3 regions of the Psychrosphaera ytuae genome follow, and region 2 is predicted to be linked to each of the others. Evidence: predicted binding sites of a transcription regulator. Region 2 holds the regulator's gene; each other region holds the start of a gene.
The links. Region 2 encodes LexA, which represses DNA repair genes until DNA is damaged. Its sites were predicted from a motif close to TACTGTATNNNNATACAGTA; they were not measured.
Positions count from the first base shown of each region.

Region 1: the regulator LexA is predicted to act here: its motif matches at 4,771-4,790, upstream of recN (DNA repair protein RecN).
Region 3: the regulator LexA is predicted to act here: its motif matches at 3,763-3,782, upstream of recA (recombinase RecA).

Region 1 is NZ_CP072110.1:1,233,182-1,240,888, reverse strand. Features, by position in the region: gene J1N51_RS05460 (PAS domain-containing hybrid sensor histidine kinase/response regulator) at 1-2,068, shown strand, start outside; gene J1N51_RS05455 (hypothetical protein) at 2,051-3,031, opposite strand; gene recN (DNA repair protein RecN) at 3,074-4,747, opposite strand; gene nadK (NAD(+) kinase) at 4,873-5,754, opposite strand; gene hrcA (heat-inducible transcriptional repressor HrcA) at 5,841-6,869, shown strand; gene grpE (nucleotide exchange factor GrpE) at 6,932-7,531, shown strand; gene J1N51_RS05430 (DUF2959 domain-containing protein) at 7,633-7,707, opposite strand, start outside.
Region 2 is NZ_CP072110.1:2,163,778-2,171,484, forward strand. Features, by position in the region: gene J1N51_RS09770 (potassium channel family protein) at 1-593, shown strand, start outside; gene tesB (acyl-CoA thioesterase II) at 602-1,474, shown strand; gene plsB (glycerol-3-phosphate 1-O-acyltransferase PlsB) at 1,557-3,992, opposite strand; gene lexA (transcriptional repressor LexA) at 4,134-4,751, shown strand; gene J1N51_RS09790 (BLUF domain-containing protein) at 4,766-5,236, opposite strand; gene J1N51_RS09795 (BLUF domain-containing protein) at 5,208-5,633, opposite strand; gene J1N51_RS09800 (tetratricopeptide repeat protein) at 5,746-7,050, opposite strand; gene J1N51_RS09805 (energy transducer TonB) at 7,076-7,687, opposite strand; gene J1N51_RS09810 (ExbD/TolR family protein) at 7,700-7,707, opposite strand, start outside.
Region 3 is NZ_CP072110.1:1,605,538-1,613,244, forward strand. Features, by position in the region: gene J1N51_RS07035 (GGDEF domain-containing phosphodiesterase) at 1-1,324, shown strand, start outside; gene J1N51_RS07040 (hypothetical protein) at 1,281-2,594, shown strand; gene recA (recombinase RecA) at 2,666-3,706, opposite strand; gene J1N51_RS07050 (CinA family protein) at 3,816-4,310, opposite strand; gene mutS (DNA mismatch repair protein MutS) at 4,458-7,073, shown strand; gene J1N51_RS07060 (hypothetical protein) at 7,077-7,707, opposite strand, start outside.

The DNA.
Region 1 (7,707 bases), 930 kb from region 2:
AGCATTAAAAGGTCGTCGATTGTTCTCAGCGAAAGTGTGGCATAGCTCTGAAACAAGTGGTGATGTGTATATTAACTGGCTCGTTTCGCCTGTTGTAAATTTAGAAGGTGAATTACTTGGAACAGTCAGTCTAGGCCGTGACATTACAGAACAGGAAACCAGCTTTAGACAAGTAGAGCAAGCACGAAATGCGGCAGAAAGCGCAAACGTAGCCAAGACCGAATTTATTGCCAATATGAGTCATGAGATCAGAACTCCAATGCACGCCATATTGGGAATGATTGAGCTGTTAAATAATGCCCAGCCGAGTCCAATTCAAAAGAGCTATCTCACTGTTGCTGAGAGTTCCTCAAGGCACATGCTAAAAGTGATCAACGAAATCCTGGATTTCTCCAAAATGAATGCCGGTAAGCTGGATCTTAATATTGAGCCTGTGGATTTTAATGAAATCATGGATATTTCATTTGCTAATAGTTTGTCCTCGGCGATGGAAAAAGAACTCCTGTTAGACATCGACTTGCCGTTGGACTTTCCGGTAGCGATATTGGCCGACAAGATCCGACTCAGTCAAATTTTTACCAATTTAATAAACAACGCGGTCAAATTCACTGATAAAGGAAGTGTGGTATTAAGTGCCAAAATCCTCGCTCAAACAGACGGAGAATATACGATTGCATTTAGTGTAACGGATACCGGGCGGGGCATCGCAAAAGAGCAACAACAAAAGGTCTTTGACGCATTTGCTCAAGCTGATGCTTCAACCACGCGGCAATATGGTGGTACCGGTTTGGGGCTTGCCATTGTTTTTCAGCTCGTTGAATTGATGGACGGTGAAATTACGTTAGAAAGTGAACTTGATGAAGGGACTACCGTCACGGTGACTATGACGTTAAAAGGTCATGCAAAAAATAGATTTTCTATTAATCACTTGTCTAATTGGCTTTTGTTTGAACCGAAAACTGCCAATGCGGAGCTGTTAGCCAACAAGCTTCGAAGTGCCAAACAATTGGTTCGTGTCGCACACAGTCATTCAGAGTTATCGGATAGCCGATTTGATGTATTAATCTGTCGTCCTGAATTGTTGATCATGGTGCCGGATAATATTATCCAAGCGATAAAGTCGGGAGAAGTAGAGTATCAGCCAATCGTCTTTAATATTTCTCATTTTGTTTCGAGCGAGCTCGATGATTTACCGTTTAGACAACTGTTGTCGTTACCCTTTACGAGCTGGGATTTAATCAACAACCAAGACAGTCGTGTCGACCTGACTGAAAATGAAATCCGATTGGATCATTTAGACATATTAGTAGTTGAAGACAACTACGTGAACCAACAGGTTATGCGAATGATTTTGGAATCGTCGGGTGCGCGGGTTCATATCGCTGAAAACGGATTAGCAGCGCTTAGAAAACTAAATGAATCAAAATATGATGCAGTATTATTAGATATTCAAATGCCGGTAATGGACGGCTTGACTTGCGCTCGAAAAATACGAGAATCCAGCCAATTTAATAATGTTCCAATCTTAGCAATGACGGCTCACTCCGCACGAGAAGATTACGAGCGTTCATTTGAAGCTGGTATTGATGTTCATTTAGAAAAGCCAATCGATAAAGCAAACTTACTAAAAGTTATCGACAGTTATACTAAAGAGGGTGAAAGCGGTAAGTTTGTTCCGATCCCAGCTTCTATTGGTGATGCTGAAGCTAAAAAGTCTGAAGTCAATTTGTCGGAATTACCAGTCATAGACAAAAAGGCCCTATTGTCGCAATTTGCTAACGATGAAAATACGATGCAAAAGTTACTTGTGATTTTCCTTAAATCAAAAGAAAAAGAAATGTCACAGTTTGTTGAACAATTAAAAACTCAAATCTCACCTGATGTGTTTGCAAAGCTTCATAACTTCCAAGGCATGTTGGCTAATATCAGAGCTGAAAAGGCTGTAGAAGCAACTAAGCGATTGCGCATTGCCCTTAAGCAAGGTGAAAAATTAGAAACAACAAGAGCAATTGCATTGTGGCAGTCGGTAATTACTGAGTTGTTTGGTTTTTTAAGGAAGTTTGACTAACTCTGTGCGATACATCTTTGAATCGATATAGCGCAACGATGATTCAGCGGCATCAGCAAACCCGATCAAGGCAGGTCCTACCGGCTCGAGTAACGCATAGTCGTAGCCGTCAATTTCAATCGTTTTGTCGTCTTGTAGGTACGAAATGTTCATTCCCAACAGGGCGTGCTGCGGTAAATAAATGATCGCCATTCTTAGGTTTGGGTAAAGCTGCCGCATAATGTGCGCCATCAAGGTCACCTTACTGTCACAATCCCCTTTATTTTGATTAATTAAGTGAATTGGTGGGACAAACCCAGCACCGTTACTTGTTGCCCGCTCAACCATCTCATCGTAGGGAATCGTCTGAATCCAGCCTAATAAAAAGCTCGCCATTTCTCTTGGTGTTGCGTTAGGACGTTTTTGCTTTAAAGCCTCAATGAGAGGTTGAATTGGCTCTGGTTGTTCTAGAATAAACCGCACGTGATCCGGTTTGAAAGTTACCGTATCAGCTAATGGACGAAAGTCATCAAACTCAATATACAGCTCTTTGGCTAAGTAGTTTTTTAAGGACTGTTCATAAACCTTCTTGAGTTGCTGTGAGGTCTGTTTTATCCAGCTGGTGTCGCGACTTGAAATTTCGAATTCGATGTCTTCCACTCTTGGTAATAGTTTGACAGAACCTTTACGTGGGTCGAGTTTGGCAATCGCTTTTTTTAATTCCCTGATTGAATACATTCTGAGTAAAGAAGGTCTGAGGGCTTTGAAGTGGCGGTAATTGTTACCAACGAGGCGTTTGTCTAATGCGAAGTTTAGTTGTTGGATAGTGTCGTCTTTATCTTTCCATTGATAGCTATACTCAATGGTAGAAGAGGTTTCGTGTTTAGAAAAATCTAACTGCTCTGCGTTAGTGTAATGGCTATTAGTAATGATAAAAAAAACGGAGGCGAATAGAATACAAAGCGCTTTAAAAGAAGTGTGCACATTAGCCTCCGGTCAAATTTAAAATCAGTAATCTGTGTCTTGTTAAGCCGCCTTTGCCGTTAATAGCAGCTCTTCTGCGTTTGCTCTTGTTGTATCTGAAATTGCATCACCACCAAGTAGTCGAGCCAACTCGTCAATACGTTGCGGGTCTGACAATAAACTCATTTTTGTCTCAGTGATGTTATCGACATTAAACTTGTTTACAAAGTGTTGCTGGTGGCCAAAACAAGCGACTTGAGGTAAGTGAGTAACACAGATGACTTGAGTGTTTTGACTCAACTGTTTCATCAGCTTACCTACTGCTGATGCCGTAGGTCCTGAAACTCCGACATCGACTTCATCAAATAGCAATGTTGGTGTTGTTACACGCTGTGCAATGATCACTTGAATCGCTAAACTAATCCGACTTAGCTCACCGCCCGATGCGACTTTAGCCAATGGTTGCAGCGCTTGCCCTAAGTTGGCACTTACTAAAAACTCGACTTGGTCAAATCCAGACTTAGAGGTTATCGACGAGTCAGTGTTAACCTTGAGCTCGAATTGCGCGCCATCCATATTCAATGACTGCATACTCGCAGTGATTTGTTTGGTAAGAGCTGTGGCACTTTGCTTCCGAGTATCAGAAAGTTGCTCTGCAGCAAGTTTGTATTCTTCTAACGCTTGTTGTTGCTCCACTGCAAGTTGCTCTAGTCGATCATTAGACTCACCAAACTGACTTAATTCGTCAGCGAGCTTTTGAAAATGTTCGGGTAGTACCTCTGGCTCGACTTGGTGCTTACGAGCCAAGTCAACTAAAGTGCTCAAACGAGCTTCAATTTCGAATAGGCGCTCAGGATTTAGCTCGAGTCGGTCGGTATAGCTACGCAACTCATTGACCCCTTCTTCCAATTGAATAAGCGCATTGTTGATCAGTTCTGCTGCTGGTTCTAACTCGGCGTCAATATTGGCTGATTTATTTAACATCGACAGTGCATGTTGAAGTGCGCTGTATGCGTTGCCTTCTTCACCTTCGTATAGCAATTCGAGTGATTGTTGGCTGTCAGCAAGTAGACCTTGAGCGTGGTGCAAGCGTTTGTGCTCGGCTTCAATTTCGGCATATTCGCCCACTTGTAAATCAGCTTCTTCTAACTCTTGAACCTGATACTCTAGGAGTTGCTTTTGAGCGCTAAACTCTTGTTGTTGCTCGAATAACTGTTGATACTCTTTACCAATACTTTGCCAACGTCGATAGCTCTCTTGTACTCGGTTTAAGATTTCGTGATTACCTGCGTATTCGTCGAGTAGGTCCCTTTGATGTTCGGGTTTTGTCAGTAATGTATGAGCGTGTTGACCGTGAATACTGACTAATTGAGTACCAATTAATTTAAGTTGTGCGGCAGGAACAGGGGTTCCATTGATATAAGCTTTAGAGCGACCTTCCTTTGAAATAACTCGGCGCAGGATACACTCGTTATCGTAACCTAAATCTCGATCGTCTAACCATTTCTTAGCTTGTGGTAGGTGGCTGAGATCAAAACACGCGATAACTTCTGCTTTGTCGGCACCAGTGCGAACCATGCCAGCATCACTGCGTTCTCCAAGAGCCTGAGCAAGGGCATCAATCGCAATAGATTTACCTGCACCTGTCTCACCCGTTATCGTAGTCATACCTTTATGCCAATTCACTTCTAATTGGCGAACGATTGCAAAATTTTTGATAGCCAAAGAAACTAACATCGGAAAGTCACTTAAAATAATTGTACTGTTGGTATATACAGTAATTGGTTTTTTAATTGCTGTCCAATAAAAATGCGTCCAGTTTTTATTCTTTTTTGTTTGGAAAAAATATAAGCAAACAGGCTTTAATAATTTTGTTTGCCCCAATTCAATTTTTTGCGAAGTACATCATAGTAATCGTGGTCGATTGGGTGGATTAGGCGCAGGCCTAATGGATGTTTTTTTACGATAATTTCATCCCCTGGCAAAACGGATAAAACCACATGGCTGTCACAGCTAATTTGAAGTTGAGCATCATTATCGCTGCTGACAATGATTTTTATTTCGTTGTCCGCGTCAATAACAAGTGGGCGACTCGTCAGGGTATGTGGAAACATAGGTACTAAAGATACTGCGTTAAGACTTGGATGAACAATAGGACCACCACCAGACAAAGAGTAAGCAGTGGAGCCTGTCGGTGTGCTTATGATCAATCCGTCAGAGCGTTGGTGAAACACAAATGAGTCGTTAATGTAAGCTTCAAATTCGATCATGTGGGCAACTTTATCAGCGTGAAGTACCACTTCATTCATCGCAGAATTTGTTGCCTTGACGGTTTGGTGTCGGTGAACACTTACGTCTAACAAAAAGCGCATTTCTGTAGTGTATTCTCCCTGCAATACTTTTGTAAGGCAGGCCTTAAAGTTATCAGGGTTGAGGTCGGTTAAAAAGCCTAGGTTACCCCGATTTACGCCAATAACTGCGACATCAAATCTACTTAGTACTCTTGCTGCACCTAACATGTTGCCATCACCACCCACAACAATGGCCAAGTCACAGCGTTTGCCAAGTTCTACGACATCGGCAACATCTGGTTTTTTATCTTTGATGTGATGAGCAATGTTCTCTTCGACAATGACACGGTAACCCTGCTCGCCTAAGAACTCATAAAGCTCCTGCACGGTTTGCATGGTTGCTTCATGATTTGCTTTGCCTATGACGCCAATTGTTTTAAAGTGTTCTGCCATTGTAATTTTCCAAATTGCCCTAATACAGCATAGTAGGCGTTATAGCTTGTTTCATCCTGAATTAGAAGTCAGAGATATAAATTTAGATGACAAAATTAAATAAAAATCAACGTGCTGAGTATGTCCTCAACTTAGTAATAAAAAGCTATCTTGAGTTAGGGGTACCTATTTCCTCAAAGTTTGTCGTTGATACTTCTGACATTCAGGCCAGTCCCGCTACCATCCGAAATGTGATGGTCGGACTCGAACAAGATGGCTTTATCTATTCACCGCACACCAGTGCAGGGCGAATTCCTACCACCCGTGGTTTGCGTTATTTCGTCAACCAATTACTTAGTTTCGAATCAGCGGATCAAGGCAAGTTACAACAACTAACCGCCAACCTTGTCAATTCTGCAACACCACAAGAAATGTGTAACAAAGCGGCTCGAATGATAGCCGATATGACCCGCTTAACGGGCTTAGTGGCGATGCCCAAGTCAAATGATGCGGTGATTAGACAGCTCGAGTTAGTGCGTCTTGCCGACCAAAGGTTACTTTGTGTGTTAATTGATCAGCATGACGAAGTTCAAAACCGAGTGGTTGACTTGCCTTTTTCGGTGGCAGACTCAGTATTGCAACAAACATTACAAATGCTCAACTCTGCGCTAGCAGGCTTTTCTCTAGAAGAGGGTCGGCAGCGTTTGGGGTATTTTTTAAAACAGGCTAACCCCGAGGTGAACGAACTGGTTCGACGTGCGTTGTTTGGTGACTCAGTTGAATTGACGGAACAAGTGTTATTTAGGACCTCGGAAACCCGTCTTTTAAACAGTGAAATTGCTACCGAAACTGAAGATTTAAAACAAGTATTAAAAGCGGTAGAAAATTTCAATTTACTGCAGCCTATTTTTTCGGCCTGCTGTTCAAGTGACAGTGTTCATGTGTTTATTGGTGATGAAATGGGCGTGCCTGCATTGGCTAAATGTACCATGGTGGCTAAGTCTTTTAAGAAAGATAACAAGGTTGCGGGTGTAATGGCAGTTGTCGGCCCAACAAGAATAGATTATGAGTCGGTGATTTCTGCAGTAGATTTATCTGCGAATATTCTCACCTCGGCCTTGAATCGTCGACAGTAATCCCCATAATACGCACCAGTATTTAATTTAGAAACCCGTATTAGTTTGGAGTAGTAAGACTCATGTCTGATCAAGAGCCTATTAAACAAGACGAAAACATCGAAGCTGAGCAAGCAACAGAAGCAACGGAACAAGTTGATGCGACTGAGCAAGCAGAAGCGACCAATGAAGTATCAGCAGAAGAGCGCATTGCTCAGTTAGAAGCAGAGTTAGCCGCTGCTCAAGCAAAAGTACAAGAACAACAAGACTCTGTAGTTCGTGCAGCAGCTGAAGTAGACAATATTCGTCGCCGTGCAGCAGTAGATGTAGAAAAAGCCCATAAATTTGCACTAGAGAAGTTTGCCAATGAGCTACTTCCTGTTATCGATAACCTAGAGCGTGCTATTCAGTTCTCTGATAAAGAAAATGAAGCATTGAAGCCAGTACTTGAAGGTATTGAGCTGACTCAAAAGTCTTTTGTTGATGCAGTTTCTAAGTTTGGTGTTGAAGTGGTTGACCCGCAGGGTGAGAAGTTTAATGCAGAATATCACCAAGCAATGGCAATGCAGCCATCTGCTGAAGTAGAACCAAATACGGTTATTGCAGTAATGCAAAAAGGCTTTACGTTGAATGGTCGTTTATTACGCCCAGCAATGGTAATGGTTTCAAAAGCCGCTGAATAAAAAGCTCGCTTGATAAAACTGCTATAAAAACAAACAGTAAATAAAAAAGCACCAAAAGGTGCTTTTTTTGATTTTGTAAGTTAAGTAATATTCTTTAAGAATTAACCCTGAGCTTTAAGGGTATCAATAAACTCATTAGAGTCTTCAATCGCTCGGCTCATGTCTGTAATAAGCGC
Region 2 (7,707 bases):
CTTTCTATGATAACAGTATGGTTGAGTTTGCTCGTTTAAAGTCATTTACTGACGACCATGAGTTAAAACGCGTGGCTGCACATGAAGCTGACCGAGTCATCGTAGATTGTAATAACGATGACATGACATTTACCACAGCTTTAAAGCTAAGTCCGTTAGTCGAGCCTGGATGCCATATTACGGCTTATTTTGACGAAGAAGAAAAGGTTGAAATGCTCAACAAGTACACCCATAACGTGGAGGCTAACTCTTCTAAAGCTGCTGAAATGTTGGTGCGCTCAATGCAGGATCCAGGTAGCAGTCGACTACAAGAAGAACTGATGTCGACGCTGAAAGGCGAGACTCAGTTTTCTACTGAGGTGGCTCGACACGCCCCTTCAACGACTTTTGGACAATTGTTTTATTACTTAAAACAAAACCACAATGCTATTTTGTTAGCAGTAGCAAAAGACAGAGTCGGCATCGAAATGACTCTTAACCCGGGTAATGATTTTATCGTGGAGCCGGGATACATTCTGCATTATGTGGCTAATCAACGCATAATGACGGATGAAATTGATTGGATAAAAGCCAGTCAACATGCAATGAATTAAGGTGAATAATGAGTAAAGTATTAGATGATTTACTTGGTTTACTCTCCCTCGAAAAAATCGAAGAGGGTTTGTACCGCGGTCAAAGTCAAAATCTAGGATTTGGACGCGTATTTGGTGGCCAAGTTATAGGTCAGGCGTTAAGCGCCGCTAAAGAAACATTAGAAGACAGATACGTACACTCGTTTCATAGTTACTTTTTGCGAGAAGGCGATGACAAAAAACCAATCGTCTACGATGTCGAAAACATTCGTGATGGGCGTTCGTTCAGTACTCGTCGTGTTCGTGCTATTCAAAACGGCAAACCAATTTTTTATTTAACGGCCTCTTTCCAAACGGCTGAAGATGGTTACGAGCACCAACCTACGATGCCAGAAGTACCGGGTCCTGAGGGACTGGTCTCAGAGCATGAGTTTTTCCAACAAAATATTGACCGTATTCCAGAGTTTTTGCGAACTATCATCGCAGGTGAAAAGCCAATAGAAATCCGTCACGTACAAGTGAACAACCCTTTCGAACCCGTCGAAATGCCGGCAAGACGTCAAGTTTGGATCCGATCAAATGGCAAGCTACCAGATGATGGCCGAATTCACCGTTATTTACTCGCGTATGCGTCGGACTTTAATTTCTTACCAACGGCGTTATTTCCTCATGGTCGCAGTCATATTCAAAGGGATATGCAGGTGGCGACATTGGATCATTCAATGTGGTTCCACCGTCCTTTCAGAATGGATGAGTGGATCTTGTTCGATATGGAAAGTACAAGTGCCAGCGGTGGACGAGGTTTAGTTAGAGGACAATTCTTTAATCAAAAAGGTGAGCTGGTGGCCTCGGCCATGCAAGAAGGAGTGATTCGAGATCACAAAGCCTTTCCTCGCAATTGAGCAAGACTAAATCAAGACTCGATTTAGATACAAAAAAGCACAGTAGTTACTGTGCTTTTTTTATTTGAATTCCCTAACTTGATTAACCTAAGGATTGTAATGACTGCAAGATTTCTGAGTCTAACAGCGCATTGATTTGTTCTGCTGCAGATTTACCCTCTGGTGTCAGGTGCATTAAACCCGCTTCGTCAGTACTAACGTAGTTTTGTTCTTTTATACTGGTAACAAAACTAGATATGAGCTTTTTGTCGAAGTACTCAGGGGCTTTAATATCGTGCAACGTAAGAAGGCGTTTGGCTAACTTTAAGCAGTCTGCTTCTAATTCACCGCGCTGAATACCGTGTACCTGTTGAATTCGATTAAACGCTAAGGCATATCGCTGAAGGGTGTCTTTCATGATTCTAGACATCAAACTAAGCTGTAATCCGCCCATGCTGTTGCGGTTAGCGATACTCAATTGACCGTCTGTCTCTGTGATTAAGTCCTTATCAATAAAGTGCTTAACGATGTTTTGTACGTATTTATCCGCATCTTCGATGGTTATAAACATTTCGTTTTTAAGCAGAGGTAGAATTTGTTTTACCGTCTGTTGAAGTGCTTCTAAACTCGTCGTTGAGGCATGAGTTAGCTCAGCAGCAATGATGGCTGGAATCGCAAATAAGTGAACAACATTGTTGCGGTAGTAGCTCATTAAGATTGCATTTTTGTTATCTAGCTTAATGATGGTGCCATATTCGTCACTGTCTGAGTCGACCTTTTCAAGTAAAATTGCCTCATCGATAATTTGTGAAGCCGTCTCTTCAGGTAGTTTAATAAGCTTGGAGTAGGGGACTGACTTTTGTAAATCGACATAAAACTCGATTAAAGATTCCATCTCAACCCGAGGTAGTGCATGACTTTCTGACGTGAGGAGTGTCAAAGCTGATAGGTTAACTGTGTTTAAGACCGCAGCATCATTGATAGAGCTCATTACTCGGTTTGCTGTGTGATTGACAACCGGTGTTAACCAGCTTGGTTTTACGACGTCAGTAGCACTGATCTCTTTTCGCCAGTCCGGTGCTTTGTCATTCAGAATTTCGTTAAGGTTGATAGGCTCGCCGAAGTTTACGTCGCCATGACCATAATTTTTTAGGTTTTTTAGTGCTTTAAATACACCGAATATGGATTCTTTTTCCTTGTTCTTACCCTTAAGCTCTTTGAGGTAAGTATTCACTTCCATTACATGCTCGTAACCGATGTAAACAGGGACTAATGTGATAGGACGGTCGATGCCGCGCAGCATTGATTGAATGGTCATGGCAATCATGCCAGTTTTAGGTGCTAAAAGGCGGCCTGTACGAGAGCGTCCACCCTCGGTGTAATATTTAACAGGATAACCTTTGGCAAAGAGCGTCGATAAGTATTCTCTAAATACCGCAGAATACAATTTGTCGCCTTTAAAACTGCGACGTAAGAAAAACGCACCGGCTTTTCTGAAGATAGGGCCGGCTGGCCAGAAGTTCAGGTTAATGCCTGCCGCAATGTGTGGAGGGACCAAGCCTTCGTGGTATATCACATAAGTCACCAACAAGTAGTCCATGTGACTTCGGTGACACGGAACATAAACAATTTCGTGACCTTTTTGCGCAAGATCGCGCAGTTTATCTGCGTTGTGTACCCTAATACCGTTGTATATTTTGTTCCAAACCCAGGTAAGTATGCGAGAACCTAGGCGAATATAAGATTCGTTGTAATCTCCAGCGATTTCATCAAGTAACTTTTTGGCATTTTGTTTTGCCTCTTCAAGGGAAATGTTCTTCGATTCCATTTCTTCTTGAAGGGCTTTTTTTAGCGCTGGACTGGCTAACATACTATTAAAAAATGCTTGGCGTTCCATTATTTTTGGCCCAGTCGCTACAATGCGTTGGCGTTCAAAGTGAATACGCGCGACTCTCAATAATTTGTGAGCGGTCTCTTCAGTAGCGCCAAAGTCATTAACCATTTTCTGAAGCGATACGGGTTTTGAAATACGTACAAAGCTGTGGCGACCGTAAAGCAAAACGATAAAAAACTTACGCAGTGGCGACGCTTGAAGTTTTTGAGTGATTAAGTCCATCAGGCGGGGTTTGCGACTAGTGTCTTTTTCTACTCCAGGTGCTCGACCCCAACGGATCATAACTGGGACAAACTGAATGTCTTCACCGGTTTCTTCGACCAATTTTAGTAAGTTTTCACCTAACTCTGTGGTTTTTTCAATATGTGACTTTTCGTTGAGGAAAATGGAGTCGACGGGCTTGACGCCTAATGTTCTTTTTAGTTTTTTTCCGGCCAAATCAATTGCCGAAAAAGGCGATGGCAAGCCAAGCTTCTTTGAAGCTTGTTCTAGTGCCATGCGATCCGTATACGAATCAGTAACTAATACATAAGATACAGGCTTGTTTGCCTCGATACCCATATCATTGTGCTTATCGTCGGCAACTAACTGAGTGCGGATGAAAGGACGAGTAAGCCAATACATTATTGCGTTAATAAAAGACATAAATTCCCTAAAGATAACGAACTGCGAAGGTCAATTTTAACAAAGAACGGACAAAAACCTATCATTTACAGTAATTTTCTATTGCACAATCACAATGCCTGTATATACTGACAGTTATGTTACTGTATGGAAAAACAGATGATGAGACCACTTACTGCTAGACAATCAGAGATTTTAGAACTCATTCGAGACACCATTATTTCGACCGGAATGCCGCCAACGCGTGCAGAGATTGCTAAACAGTTAGGGTTTCGCTCGGCAAATGCAGCAGAAGATCACCTAAAAGCTCTTGCCAAAAAAGGCTTTATTGAAATGCTTTCGGGTACCTCACGCGGGATCCGCTTAACCGAGGAAATAACCGAACAAGACTCGGGATTACCACTAATTGGTAAGGTAGCAGCAGGCTCTCCTATCTTGGCAATGGAACACGTTGACCGTCACGTTAACGTCGATCCTTTAATGTTTTCTCCAAGCGCCGACTTTTTACTAAAAGTTGAAGGTGAAAGTATGAAAGACATCGGAATTTTGGATGGTGATCTGTTGGCAGTACACAAAACACAGACAGCTCGAGATGGCCAAGTAGTCGTCGCCCGTGTTGAAGATGATGTGACGGTTAAACGTCTTGAGCGTAAAGGTAGCCAGGTCATTTTACACGCAGAAAATGAAGAATTCTCGCCGATTAAAGTGGACTTAAACTATCAAGAGTTTGCTATTGAAGGACTTGCGGTTGGGGTTATTCGTAACTCTTCCTTAATGTAATAGTGGCCAGTGGATTAGCTTACCTGTTTAAACAGGGTAATTAACTGTTCAGCAGGGGACTGGCCATCGCTTAGGTGTTGCTGATGTAATTGGCTGATGAGTTGTTCAACTCCAAGCAAATTATCAGGTACCCCAAAGTCTAAATTGTGAATTTTCATTGCCCAATTTTTACAAGCTCTTTCATTTGCAGGCTGATAGTACAGACATTCTAATTGAGTATGACGAGGGTCTTGTTTGATAACATCATATAGCGTATCAATATTTCTTTTCTCACCCTCCATAAGTTGAATAAACACCCCGTTTTTGTACAGTAAAATACCGGTTACACCCAGCGAGTCGTTTTTAACTCTGGCGTCGACCAGTAAGTCCGCAAACTCTTCGACAGAAAGTGGGCGCGTAGCGTAACTTTTGTAAAGAAGTTGATATAAGTTTACGGGCTCTTCTTTCATGGTGCCTTTATTGTTTAACTCTTTCTGAAAACTCATCTAATAACAAAATACTTTTACTGTGTTCATCGTCTCCACGCGCATCAATCAGCTGGTGTGCTAATTCTTGCAGCCGTTCCTTAGACTTTAGTTTTTCATTATTTAAGTTTAGAAAGGTGAGCGCCCATTTGCCAAAAATTCGTTGCTCTGCGGGTTCAAAATAGCAGTTTCTAACATTGATATGGCGAGAGTCTGATTCAATGTCGTCGTATAGCTCCTGTAAGGTATGGCGATTGCCCTCGAGTATTTGGATTAAGTTGGTGTCGAATTTTATTAGCAATGATGTGACATCAAGATTTATATTTTTAATTTTTGCACGTTCTATTAGTAACTTTAGCTCCCTACCCTTCATCGGTTTTGGGAGTTTGCTGACATATACTAATTGATACAAATTCATGGTGGTTACTCATAGGCTACTTTCCTGATTATAGTACCAAAAATAAAAAGCCGTGGAATAGCCACGGCTTCGAATGAGTTACGAGAACACTGACATAAAAAGAAACCCACACTTACAGAGCGGCTAATTCACCATATGTAGAGCGCTCTCGTTCAACAAATTTAAGCCACTGTTTTGCCATACGCTGTACTGACTTGTGCTCTTTTGCTTGGTTAAGAGCATCAATAGAGGCTTCAAACTCTTTCAAATTAAAATAAGCCATACCCATAGCAAGATATAAATTACCAGGGTTTGTAAGGTCGCCTTGCTCTGCGGCTTTTTGGCCTGCTGTGATGGTTGCCTGGTACTTGCCTTGCTGCAAACGAATCTCAGCGATCTGTTGGTAAGCATCTCCTCCTTTTGTCACTTTGGCCAATTGGTCAAAAGCGTTGACCGCTAAATCATACTCCTTTGCGGCCAACCAAGATTGAGCCATAAACTTGAGGTTCTTTTCGGACGACGCCAGTTGCTGACTGTCGATGGCTTTTTGCATGACAGAGCCCGCTTTGTAGGGTAAACCGTTAAAATAATAAATTTGCGCTAGGTTTCTAAGTTGCGTTTTTTTGGTGATGTAGCCTTGAAGATAAGCTGCTTCTAATACTGCAAGTTGTTTTTCTTCTTCGCCAATTTCACCATACATGCCACCGAGCTGTACCCAATATTCAGGCTTGTTGAATTTGCGTACCATGGTTTCTAGTACTTTCGTGACTTTCTTTGGCTGTTTTAGCTCAAAGTACACGGCTCTTTGTAATACGTACCAGTTCTCTAGAGGTTGCGCCTCTTGTTTTTCAGCAAGCTTTATAGCGGTGTCGATATAAGAAGCTGCTTCCTCATAGCGTTTGGCTTGGTAGGTAGCCTGAGCTTTTAGTACGTAATTTTTAACGGGTATATCACCCTCGTTTACTGACTCCCAACGTGTCAAAAAGTCCAAGGTTTTTTGGTAGTCACCGTTTGCCATTGCTAGCTGAGAGAGTGAAAACAAGGTACTTTTTTCGAGTGATTCCGGAATTGGTGATTGCGCGACGACTTGTTCAAAAGCGTTCATCGCATCTGTCATTCTTTCAGCGTTGTAGTAAATAAAGCCGTAAAAATTGTGCATCATCGCACGTTCGTAGCTGTTTAAGCTGTCCGCTTTATCTTTAACACTATCAAGTACCGCAAGTCCTTCTGCTACGTTTCCAGCATCTGCTAGCTCTTGTGCTCTGGCTAGTTGGCTATATACACGTGAACCCATGGCTGGCGTTCTGCGACGTTTTTTTTCGGAAGACTTTTCTGCTGCGACGACTGTTGAACCGTCTATTCCCGGGACTATAGTAACCAGCGATGAGCCAAATAATACCGTTGCTGCGATACAGGTTGAAGTTAGAAGTGTTTTCATTATTTACCCCTTAAATAACTCTTGGTTAACCATTGAGCTCGAACGTAATGCGGTTTTGCACACCAGATACTTCAGTAGGTTCGCCATTTACCACTCGAGGTTTGTATTTAAATTTAAGCGCTGCGTCCATCGCAGCACGGTCAAATAAGCCTTGAGGTTCGGCTTCGATAACCATTGGATCTTTTACTGCGCCTGTGCGGTCAACGGTAAACTCCACGATCACATAGCCTTCGATTCCACGCTGTAACGCACGACGAGGATAAACCGGTTGAACTTTGACGATAGGCAGGTACTCGCCATCTCCAGATTCAAGTGCCAAACCGCCATCAAGCGAAACGTCTGCAGCGACATCGGCACTAAAATCAAATCCAGCGTCGCTAGCATCAGCTGTGTCTGGCGCCATTTGAGGCTGGTCCATTGGTGGAGGCGGCTCTTGTGGTTTAGGCGGCTTTTGAGGTTTACGTTCTTTCTTTTGAACGGTCTCCTCTTGTTTAAGCCGAATAAAGTCCAAAACACTGCCTTGAGCTGGCTCGGTTATAGCCGAGTCACCAGACTTAATCAGCGCCTGCATACCATAGAGCAATGCAACAGTGACGACAGCAGCTAGCGCAAGAGCAGTAAGCAATCTTACAAACATGGTCGTAATGTCCTATTTCT
Region 3 (7,707 bases), 560 kb from region 2:
CTACTTCAGTGCAGCGACGGAGTTACCCAATAGGATCTATTTTGCATCACAAATAAATCAACTTATTACCAATAATCCAAACCAAGCATTTGCTGTTCTTTGGATGGATGTCGATCGCTTTAAAGATATCAACGATACCCTTGGGCATGAGTTTGGCGATGCAGTGTTAAAGTCTATTGCCCAGCGATTGGATGACAATAAATCAGAAAGTACCTTTTTGGCCTATCTTGATGGTGATGAATATGCGGCCATAATTCCTTTGGAAGATGAACAAAATGCGATGGTAGCAGCGAATCAATTGAGCCATATATTTGACCAACCATTTATAGTGAAAAACGTCGCTTTAGACGTGTCTGTCAGCATCGGCGTATCAGTTTATCCAACAGATAGCCAGTCACCAGAACAGTTAATGCAATTTGCCGATATCGCATTGTATGAGTGCAAAGAGATGCACCACAATGTAAGTCGTTTTGTCGCGGCTTCTAATAAGTACTCGGTAGTAAGATTGAGTTTAATGACCGAATTAAAAAGTGGTATCGAAAAGGGTCAACTGCAGCTTAACTATCAACCTAAAGTTGACCTTAAGACAGGTAAAATAGTCAGTGTCGAGTCATTAGTTCGTTGGCGTCATCCTGAACATGGCTATATTTTCCCTGACGAATTTATTCCTCTTGCTGAGCAAACCGGAAACATTCGTCATTTAACGCATTGGGCAATCGAAGAGTCCATCAAACAACACCTCGCATTAAAAGAGCATGGTTTTGATATTAAAATGGCGATCAATATTTCTGCTGTTGATTTGATTGATCTCGCATTGCCTCCTTTTGTAGCCAACCTGCTATCCAAGTATCAAGTCGAACCCAACGTGTTGATTTTTGAAGTAACAGAAAGCGCAATTATGGCTGATCCTGAACAAGCTATTACCGCCCTTAACATGTTGCGAAATATGAACATTAAGCTCTCCATTGACGACTTTGGTACAGGTTACTCCTCTATGGAGCAACTAAAACGAACACCGGTAGATGAACTTAAAATAGACAAATCCTTTATTCTTGACCTGTCGAACAATAGTGATGACATGATCATCGTCAAATCCATTACGAGTTTGGCTCATAACCTTGGACTTACCATAGTTGCTGAAGGAATTGAAAACCAAGAAACCATGGCAATCCTTGCCGACTTGGGTGTTGAAACAGGCCAAGGCTATTTCATGAGTAAACCACTTGAAGCCAAACTTCTAAAAGCCTGGCTGATGGGAAACAGTGGAGTATTTAGTTCGGATGACAAAGATTCAAAACATACAAAAGTTACCGCAGATCAATAAAAAGACAATTCCAAACATAGCCGTACTGTTAATTATGGGTGCAAGTAATACTGTTGCAGCCGTTGACCAAATTGAAGTCAATGGACTTGCCCAATTTGGACTACATTACTCTGACCATTCTGCCCCCTGGCTGTCGCCATGGTTAGACGGTGGTACTGGTGTGCTAAGAGAAAATGAAGGGCTCAACATAGGATTGGATTTTGCCACTGTCGAGTTACATGCTGATATAAATGTTGAATGGAGTATTACTTCTGTACTTCAAAGTAATCTAGATGGTAATGAACACTTTGGCGCCACAGAATTCCATCTAAATTATCGCCCACTTCCGACTAAGGGCCGATTAAGAGGAATACGAAATCAACTCAGGATTGGCTACTTTTATCCTGAGTTTAGTTTAGAAAATACAGATATAGGCTGGACGTCACCTTACACTTTCAATTTTTCGGCCATCAACAGTTGGGTTGCGGAGGAAGTTCGTCCATTGGGTATAGAATGGACAATAAGCCGCCCGGGACGTCAAGTCCGATCGCCTCATAGCTATGAGTTTGTCGCCGCCGCCTACCAACAAAATGATGGCGTAGCATCGCTATTATCATGGCGTGGTTGGGCCATTCACAATCGTCAATCAGTAATTGGTGAAAAAGTCGACTTTGCCAATTATTTTCAGTTCATGCCTGTTGAGCACCCTAACCCCACCTATGTTGATATCAATAAAGAAACCGATGGTAGAGTTGGCTTTTACTTAGGGGCTCATTATCAATACTTAAAGCGCACAGATTTTAGAGTATATCTGTACGATAACTTAGCAGACCCATTCGGTTTAGAACCGGATATGCAATATAGTTGGCGAACTAAATTCGCCTCACTCTCGGTATTGCACAAGTTAAATCGAGACTCTCGGGTTCTTTTTCAATATATGAATGGCAGTACAGAAATGGGCGACAACCTTGGTGGTGTTCATAATGACTTCCAAGCCTGGTATCTTTTATATAACAAAAAACTCGCACAACACAGATTTACCGTGCGCTATGACGCCTTTGACGTTAATGACAAAGACCTCAACTCTTTCGATCCAAATCAAAGCAAAGGAAACAGTTGGACCTTAAATTGGCGTTACGTCCCAACGTCAGGTTGGTTTGGCCAAACATGGCATTTAGGTGCTGAAGTAACGTATGTAGATAGTAATAATCAAAACAGAACGTTGTGGACTAATTGGCGAGGCCAGCAAGACCAAACCAAATACTCTTTAATATCCCAACTCAGGTTTTAATCATAAAAAAAGTCGCTAATCCCAAAAAGGAAATAGCGACTTTACAAGGGTCATTCTGTAAAGAAGGTTAATTAACCTTCTAAAGTAGCATCTTTATCTTCTGCTTCTTCGTCTTTGATTGTTGCTTGAAGTAACAACATATCTCTAAGTTTTTGTTCGATTTCTTCCGCTACGTCGGTGTTTTCTTTCAAGAACTTAATGCAGTTTGCTTTACCTTGGCCAATCTTACTGCCGCCGTACGCATACCAAGCACCAGATTTGTCAACTACGTTATGCTTAACACCAAGGTCAATCAATTCGCCCTCTTTCGAGATACCTTGACCGTACATGATGATAAATTCAGTCTGTTTAAACGGAGGTGCTACTTTGTTTTTAACGACTTTAACTCGCGTTTCGTTACCTATTACCTCGTCGCCTTCTTTAACAGAACCAATACGACGAATGTCTAAACGTACTGACGCGTAGAACTTAAGTGCGTTACCACCAGTAGTTGTTTCTGGGTTACCAAACATAACACCAATTTTCATACGGATTTGGTTGATAAAGATACAAAGCGTATTAGAGCGCTTGATATTACCCGTTAACTTACGAAGTGCTTGTGACATCAATCGAGCTTGAAGACCCATGTGTGAGTCACCCATGTCACCTTCGATTTCTGCTTTTGGTGTCAATGCTGCTACCGAGTCAACAATCAATACATCTACTGCACCAGAGCGTACTAACATGTCGGTGATTTCTAGCGCTTGCTCACCTGTATCAGGCTGAGAAACCAGAAGTTCGTCAACATTTACACCTAGCGCTGCTGCATAGATCGGGTCTAGGGCGTGCTCGGCATCAACGAACGCACAAGTTTTACCTTGTTTTTGGGCTTGGGCAATGACTTGTAATGTTAAGGTTGTTTTACCTGAAGACTCTGGACCATAAATTTCGATAATACGACCACACGGTAGACCGCCTATACCTAGTGCGATATCAAGACCTAATGAACCTGTAGAAACCGATTCAATATCAAGCGCTTTACTATCACCTAGTTTCATAATCGAACCTTTACCAAATTGGCGTTCGATTTGTTGCAACGCGGCACCGAGTGCTTTTTCTTTATTTGCGTCCATTTATTTCTCCAGAAATTCTAAAAATTAGGCAAGCTGCCAAATCAATGCAGTGAGTATACTGTATAATTAAACAGTATCAATACTGTATGAACATTTTTTCAAAAATAATTTAATCTAACTTACTCAAAGCTAGCTCTAATGCGTGTTTCACCGACTTTCGTCGCACTTCAATTCGGTCACCACTAAAACACTGATGATCAGTTGTAACGGATATTTGATTATTTTGGTTGTTTAAATTGGCTATGGCAAACCAAACTGTCCCAACGGGTTTCGTTTCTGAACCTCCACCAGGACCAGCAATACCACTTATGGATATAGCCAAATCAGCACCCGCTGCTGTCAAAGCCCCTTTTGCCATCTCTTCTACTGTTTGTGAAGATACTGCGCCGTAGTTTTGCAAAGTACAGTCCTGAACACCCAAAAGATCTTGCTTAGCTTTGTTGCTGTAGGTTACAAAGCCGTATTCAAATACTGAAGAACTTCCCGCAACATCCGTAATAGCGGCACTAATACCGCCTCCTGTACAAGATTCGGCAGTGGTTATTTTCTTCTTCAGTGTGAGTAATCGGCTTACCAGCTGTTTTGCCAATGTCAGTTGTTCCATACCATTTCCTTTTTAACTATTCCCAAAGTAGATTCTGTAGTCAGTTACCGCATAATGAGAGGCTTAAATCGTATTTTTACAAGACAGATGTAAATGAATTTGTGACAATAACAATATTGTTTTTTCGCGTTTAGTTTATAGATACCAATGATAGATTTATACAGTAATGAAAGCATCTCTGCACAAACACCAATGATGCAGCAGTTTTTAAAGATCAAAAAAGATCACCAAGACATTTTACTGTTTTATCGCATGGGTGACTTTTATGAACTTTTCTTTGATGACGCCAAAAGAGCGGCAGATCTATTAGATATCTCACTGACAAAACGCGGCACTGCACACGGCCAACCGATCCCGATGGCGGGTGTTCCATACCATGCAGTAGATAACTATTTATCGCGATTAGTCCAGCTTGGTCAATCGGTAGCTATTTGTGAGCAAGTCGGAGACCCGGCCACCAGCAAAGGACCGGTGGAACGCAAAGTAGTCCGAATCGTAACACCTGGCACGGTCACCGATGAAAACCTACTTCCAGACCGTCAAGACAACTTAATTTCGGCGGTTTTTAGCCATACTCAAAAAGACAAAACGACCTTTGGTTTGGCCTATTTGGATATCAATAGCGGCCGGTTTTTAATAAACCAATTTGAACTTGAAGCAGATTTACAAGCGACGCTATCGAGAATAAATCCAGCGGAACTTTTGTACCCAGAAGACTTTGTTGCGACTCATTTGCTTAGCCACATAAAAGGAGCGCGTCGCAGGCCCGAGTGGGAATTTGATTTACAAACCGCACATCGAGTCTTAAATCAGCAATTTAACACCCGTGAATTGACTGGATTTGGTGTGATGGACCACCCTTGCGGTATCGCAGCTGCAGGTTGTTTGATGCAATACGTAAAAGACACGCAACGCACGGCGTTACCACATATTCGTTCTGTTCGAGTTGAGTCAACCGCATCGTCTATTTTAATCGATGCAGCTACGCGAAAAAACTTAGAACTAACCCAAAACCTTTCGGGTGGACAAGACAATACTCTAGCAAGTGTTTTAGACAACACTTCTACACCTATGGGCAGCCGTTTGTTAAAACGCTGGATTCATATGCCATCGCGTGAACAAATGGAAGTCAATGGCAGACTTGATGCCGTAGAAAACCTGTTGCAAACCGGGGCATTCGAGTCTCTTCAAACTAGCCTCAAACAAATCGGTGATATAGAGCGTATCGTTGCCCGACTGGCTATTCGTTCAGCAAGGCCAAGAGACTTAGCTCGATTGAGAAATGCGTTACAAGCATTACCCGAAATAAAGTCGGTATTAACGACATTAAATGCAAGCCGCCTAAAAGTACTTGATCAACAAATCGATCCTATGCCTGAAGTTGCTGCGTTTTTGGATAGTGCAATTATCGACAACCCGCCGGTTCTTATTCGCGATGGCGGTGTGGTTAAGCCTGGCTATAACGCAGAGCTCGATGAACTGAGGGAGCTTAGTGCCGGTGCAACACGTTTTGTTGAAGAGCTCGAGCAGCGCGAACGCGAACAAACGGGTATTTCGACCTTAAAAGTAGGCTTTAACAAAGTTCACGGATTTTATATCGATGTCAGTAAAGCGAATTCAGCGCAGGTTCCGGATCATTACATTCGACGTCAAACGTTAAAAAACAACGAGCGATATATAGTTCCAGAGTTAAAAGAACACGAAGAAAAAGTTCTATCGAGTCAAAGTCGTTCTCTTGCACTAGAAAAACGCCTGTACGAACAAATTATCGAAGCCTTAGTAGAAAATTTAGAGCCATTACAATTGTTATCGGATGCTTTGGCTCAAACTGACGTTTTGTGTAACTTTGCAGAACGCGCAGAGACCCTCAATTACTATAAACCTGAATTAGTCCATGGCCGAGTTATCAACATAGAAGCAGGTCGTCATCCGGTTGTTGAACAAGTAATGACAGACCCCTTTATCGCCAATCCTGTGTCTTTGTCGGATAAACAACGTTTAGCTGTGATCACCGGCCCAAATATGGGTGGTAAATCGACGTTTATGCGCCAAGTAGCCTTAATAACACTCATGGCCAACATTGGTTCGTTTGTTCCCGCAGAGCGGGCTCAAATAGGCGAAATTGACCGAATCTTCACCCGAATCGGTGCTTCTGATGATCTTGCCTCTGGCCGTTCAACGTTTATGGTTGAAATGACAGAAACAGCAAACATTTTGCACAATGCGAGTGCTCACTCACTTGTATTGATGGATGAAATAGGCAGAGGTACTAGTACCTACGATGGTTTAAGTCTCGCCTGGGCAAGTGCTGAATATTTAGCAAGCAAAATCCAAGCTCTGACCTTATTTGCGACTCACTATTTTGAGCTTACAGAATTTGCAAATAACCACGAGGGTGTAATCAACCTTCACTTAGACGCACAGGAACACGGCGATGACATTGTTTTTATGCACGCTGTACAAACAGGCTCAGCAAGTAAAAGCTTCGGAATCCAAGTTGCCAAGTTAGCAGGCTTACCTTCTGAAGTATTAAACTTTGCCAAACATAAGCTGCATGCACTTGAAGTTAGCCACAATGAAGAAGCAAAAAATAATGGCGTACTGGAGTCATCAACGACAACATCAGTACCTAATGGTCAGTTAAACTTGTTAGATTTGGAACGCCAGCAAGTGGTTGACATTATTCGTGGCACTGATTTGGATGACCTTTCTCCTCGCCAAGCATGGGATTTACTGAGCAAGATAAAGCATCAATTACAATAATTGCTAAGGAGGACTGGCTGATTGAAGCTCCGTCATCCTTGCAAAGACATAGTCCTCTTCACTCAAAAACAGCTCGGCCAATTTATTCTTTTTGGCCGCACGCTCCATACCTTGATCAAATTGCTCTTTTAGTAATTTACCTTCTTCATTGTTATGAAAAAGTACATATAACGGCAGCGATGGATAAAACGGAGCAGACGGAAATTGCTCCATTAGTTCGCCTAAGTTGTAAGGGTAGTCAACTATAAGGTCAACTCGGTCGCTTTCAAATAGCTCATAGCATTTGGAAAACTCTGAATAATATATAAAAGCACGCTTGCTGGCTTCTCTTCTGACAAGTTCTATCGTCTCTGACGCACATACACTAAGGTTTAAATCACCCTGTTCAAATCGCTCTAATATATCCTGTGACTTCGCGACTGATACAGCTTCAGATTCGTAATCGATATGATATTTAGAAGATAAATAACCTGAAGGAAGATTTTTGTAGGCTCCAACTAACATATCCGCTTTGCCGTTTTCAAAAAGCCTAACGGCGCGCACCCATTCGGTAGCTTCTTTTTCGACAACAGCTCTTCTGTGCATAGCGGTATCAACAATATCCCAGTAAACCCCAGAGCCATCTTGCTCAGTA